2 regions of the Actinospineispora eucalypti genome follow, and region 2 is predicted to be linked to the other one. Evidence: riboswitches for the same ligand, from Rfam matches in the RefSeq annotation. Region 2 holds a riboswitch; the other holds the start of a gene.
What was found. A riboswitch is a leader RNA that binds a small molecule or an ion and turns the genes downstream of it on or off. The one in region 2 is predicted to bind cobalamin.
Positions count from the first base shown of each region.

Region 1: it holds a riboswitch for cobalamin, as region 2 does, so the genes downstream of both, ABEB12_RS26300 (ribonucleoside-diphosphate reductase subunit alpha) here and metE (5-methyltetrahydropteroyltriglutamate--homocysteine S-methyltransferase) in region 2, are expected to answer to the same signal.

Region 1 covers NZ_BAABJP010000030.1:256,885-259,057, forward strand. The annotation lists gene ABEB12_RS26290 (low affinity iron permease family protein) at 1-370, shown strand, start outside; gene ABEB12_RS26295 (CsbD family protein) at 451-624, shown strand; cobalamin riboswitch at 697-963, shown strand; gene ABEB12_RS26300 (ribonucleoside-diphosphate reductase subunit alpha) at 1,098-2,173, shown strand, end outside.
Region 2 covers NZ_BAABJP010000008.1:457,774-459,946, forward strand. The annotation lists gene metE (5-methyltetrahydropteroyltriglutamate--homocysteine S-methyltransferase) at 1-1,028, opposite strand, end outside; cobalamin riboswitch at 1,142-1,364, opposite strand.

The DNA.
Region 1 (2,173 bases), on a different contig from region 2:
GGACAGCGGCGGTACGCGACGGTCGCCGTTCGAGCGGTTCGTGGAGGGCGCCTACGGCTGGGTCAGCCGGCCGCCGTTCTTCTACCTGTGCGCGGGCCTGGTGCTGTTCTGGCTGGTCAGCCTGCCGTTCTGGGTGGATCTGAAGACCTGGCAAGCGGCGATCCACACGGCCGGCAGCGTGATCTCACTGCTGCTGCTCACACTGCTGGAGAACGCCTCGCGGCGCGGCGAGGAGGCCGCCCAGGAGAAGCTGAACGTGCTGGCCGAGGCACTCGCCGCGCTGATGGCCTCCCGGGCGACCGAGGACCGCGGCCTCGAGGAGGCGGTGACCAAGCTGCGCCAGGCGGTCGGCCTCGAGGAACGGCACTGACCGAACCAGGCGGTTTCGCCCACCTCGGCCGGGGTATCGGAGCTGTCGACAGCAGCCCCGAGACGGAACGAGGGATCACCATGGGGATGGACGACAAGATCAGCAACAAGGCCGAGGAACTGAAGGGCCACGCCAAGGAGACCACCGGCCGGGCGACCGACAACCCGAAGCTGGAGGGCGAGGGCAAGGTCGACCGGGTCAAGGGCAGCCTCAAGCAGGCCGGCGAGAAGATCAAGGACGCGTTCAAGAAGTAGCCCGGCCGTACTACCAAATGACCCGACACGCCCATCATGTAGTGCCTCCACACCCAATTGGGTCGCACATGTAGTGTTGCGCCCGTCGATGGTTCGTGGCCCGCGAGGGCCGCGTGGCAACAGGGAACCCGGTGCGAATCCGGGACTGCCCCGCAGCGGTAAGTGGGAACGACCGCCGTCATCGAGCGCCCCCGGGCGCTCTCTTGGTCGGACGCCCAGTTGGGCGGACGACGGAGACACAGCACTGGGTCCAACGCCGGGCCCGGGAAGCGACGGCCAGTAGGTGGCGTGAAAGCCGCGCCCACGAGTCCGAAGACCTGCCATCGACGGGCGCGCCGCCGGCGCGCTCGGCTCGGTGTCCTCGCGGGAGGGCAGGCGGGCGGGTTGCGGCGTCGGCTGCCGCACTCCTCGCGTTGCCTGCTCGGCGCGGTTCACCGGCCAGAGGCCGCGAACTCGCGAGGAGTAGCGCTGCGATGACCCTCACCCAGGAGAAGCCGTTACCTCCATCCCCGGCGCCGAAGTCCGGTGTCCCGGTGATCCGCCGCAACGGGGAGACGACCCCGTTCGACTCGAGCAAGATTTCCTCCGCGTTGACCAGGGCATTCCTCGACGTGGAGGGCACCGACGCCGGGGCCTCCAGCCGGGTGCGCGCGGTGGTCGCCGGGCTCACCGAGGCGGTGGAGCTGGCCCTGATGCGCCACGCCGGGCCGGACCGGGCGCTGCACATCGAAGAGATCCAGGACCAGGTCGAGCTGGCGCTGATGCGCGGCGGGCACCACGCGGTGGCCCGCTCCTACGTGCTCTACCGGGAGGAACACGCTCGCGCCCGGGCGGCGGAGGCGACCGACCCGACGTCGGAGAAACAGCCTAAGGTCCGGCTGGCCGACGGCACGCTCACCCCGATCGACACCGACCGGCTGAAGCGGGTCGTCGGAGAGGCGTGTGAAGGCCTGGCCGGCGCGAACTCCGAGCAGGTCCTGGCCGGGACGCGGAAGCTGCTCTACGACGGCATGGGCGCCGAGGAGCTGGACCAGGCCCCGGTGCTGGCCGCCCGCGCGCTGGTGGAGACCGACCCCGACCACTCGTTCGTCAGCGCCCGGCTGCTGCTGGACCGGCTGCGCCGGGAGGCGTTCGGCGCGCTCGGCCTCACCCCGCCCGCCGACCACGCCGAGCTGTCCGGCCGCTATCCGGAGTACCTGGCCGCGTACCTGCGCCGGGGCGTCGACCTGGGCCAGCTGGACCCGGCGATGGCCGAGTTCGACCTGGACAGGGTGGCCGCCGCGATCAAGCCGGAGCGGGACCTGGACTTCGGGTTCCTAGGTCTGCAGACGCTGTACGACCGGTACCTCCTGCACTCCGGGGGCACCCGCTACGAGCTGCCGCAGGCCTTCTTCCTGCGGGTGGCCATGGGCCTGGCCCTGCGCGAGGTGGACCGGGAGGAGCGGGCCATCGGGTTCTACCGGCTGCTGTCCGGCTTCGACGTGATGTGCTCCACGCCGACGCTGTTCAACGCCGGCACCACCCGCCCGCAGCTGTCCTCCTGCTTCCT
Region 2 (2,173 bases):
CCGGTCTCCACGTCGACGTCGTAGGGCACGTGCAGCAGCGGGCAGGAGGACCCGATCTCCACTCGTCCCACGCTGCCCAACAGCGTGGCCGCCTTGGCCAGCGCCGCGTCCAGGTCGGTACGCCACACGTTGCGGCCGTCCACCACGCCGGCCAGCACGGTCTTGTCCCGCAGCCCGCGCAGCCCGGCCGCGGCGGTCAGGTCGTCGACCCCGGCCACCAGGTCCAGGCCGATCGCCTCCACCGGGGTGTCGGCCAGCGTGGCCAGGGCGGATCCCCAGGCGCCGTAGTAGCCGGCGACCAGGATCGCCGGCCGCTCCGGTGTCCCGGCCAGCCCGCGGTAGGCCCGGCCCAGCGCGGCCAGCTCCTCCGCCGACCGGTCGGCGGCGAAGGCCGGCTCGTCCAGCTGCACCCAGTCCGCGCCGGCCCGGCGCAGCTCGGCCAGCAGCCGGGCGTACACCTCCAGCAGCGCGTCCAGCCGGTCCAGCGGGGCGAACCCGTCCGGTGCGCCGGCCGCCGGCTTGGCCAGCAGCAGCAGCGTCACCGGCCCGAGCAGCACCGGTCGGGTGCGCACCCCGGCGGCCAGGGCCTCGGTGAACTCGGCGACCGGCTTGCGGTCGGCCAGCCGGAACGCGGTGTCCGGGCCGATCTCCGGCACCAGGTAGTGGTAGTTGGTGTCGAAGAACTTGGTCAGCTCCAGGGCCGGCACACCCTCCCGGCCCCGCGCCATGGCGAACAGCAGGTCCAGCGGGGTGCCGCCGAGCCCCGCGAACCGCTCCGGCACCGCGCCCACGGTGAGCGCGGCGTCCAGCACCTGGTCGTAGTAGGAGAACGTGTTGCCGGGCACCGAGCCGAGCCCGGCGTCCCTCAGCTCCAGCCAGGTCTCCCGGCGCAGCCGCGCCGAGGTGGCCTCCAGCTCATCGGCGTCGACCCGGCCGGCCCAGTGGCCCTCCACGGCGCGTTTGAGCTCCCGGTTCGGCCCGATGCGGGGGTACCCCAGCACGGTGGCACCCAGTGGTCGTTCGGTCATCAGCGACTCTCTCCTCGCGAGCGTTGCCGAGGAGCCGGGACATCACGGGCGCGGCGAAACCAGCGTTCGGCGCACCGTTCCCACCCGCGAGGACACGGCTCCGCGCGCGCCGGGCGGCGCACGCATCGCTGGCAGGTCTTCGGACTCGCGGGCTCGGCGCCAGGCGCCACCTACCGGCCGTCGCTTCCCAGGTCCACCTTTCGACCCAGTGCTTGTGTCTACGGCTTTCGTTCCCACTCACCGCTGCGGGGCAGTCCCGGAGTCGCACCGGGTTCCCTCTTGCCTCACCCCCGCCGGACGCACCGGCCGGCGTGAACCACCGACACCACGGACGCTAACACGAATCCGGGTTCTCCTCGCCGGCTTCCGCCCGACCGCGGCGTGCGCGGCGCCGGTTCCGCGAAGGTGCCGGGCACCGACGTCGGGGTGGCCCGGGCTGAGGGCTCGGTACCGGTTTGAAGATCAGCCTGGACGGCGCGTCTTCTGGCGTTAGTCGGCTGGTGAGCGGCCGGTTGCGGAGTCCCTGGACAGCGGAGCGGTGGCCGCCTGGCCGCGGTTCGCGCTCCCAGCCGCCAGCCTCGTTACGGAGCGTGACTGACGTTGGTCGGGTCGGCTCGTCCCGTTCATCGAAGTCGACACCAGTCTGCTTTTTCCCAAGATCGAACCAGCCTGGTGTCGCACTCGACGAGGGCCCGCCGTGGAAACGTCCACGCGGCCTCCGCGCTGGGCAACGCTGTGTGACGAAGTCCGCGCCCACTAACCGCACGTCGTGAACACGGGCACGGGCGCCGAGCAAAACGGCGCCGAGCCGCGCCAGCCCAACCGGTCCGCGCCGTCCAGGCCGAGCTTTCCGTTGCGCGGCGGATCGAGGTGTCACCCGGCAGGCACCGCCCCGGCATCGGGAAGCGCGCACGGGCGCGAAAGCCTTCGCCGAGCGCGCCGGGGTTTGAAGATACTCACGTGGAATTCGCGAGACTCGCGGCGGCGCCACCCATTCGCACAAGGACCGGAAACACTATCCCCTTTTCAGTGAACCGGCCACGGCAAACCACCCCATTGGCTTTTCACCGGGCGCGCCGGGCGGCGCGTCCGGGTGATCCACCTCTGTGACTGGTGTTTCTATTGGGTTACGTGTGGTGATATCT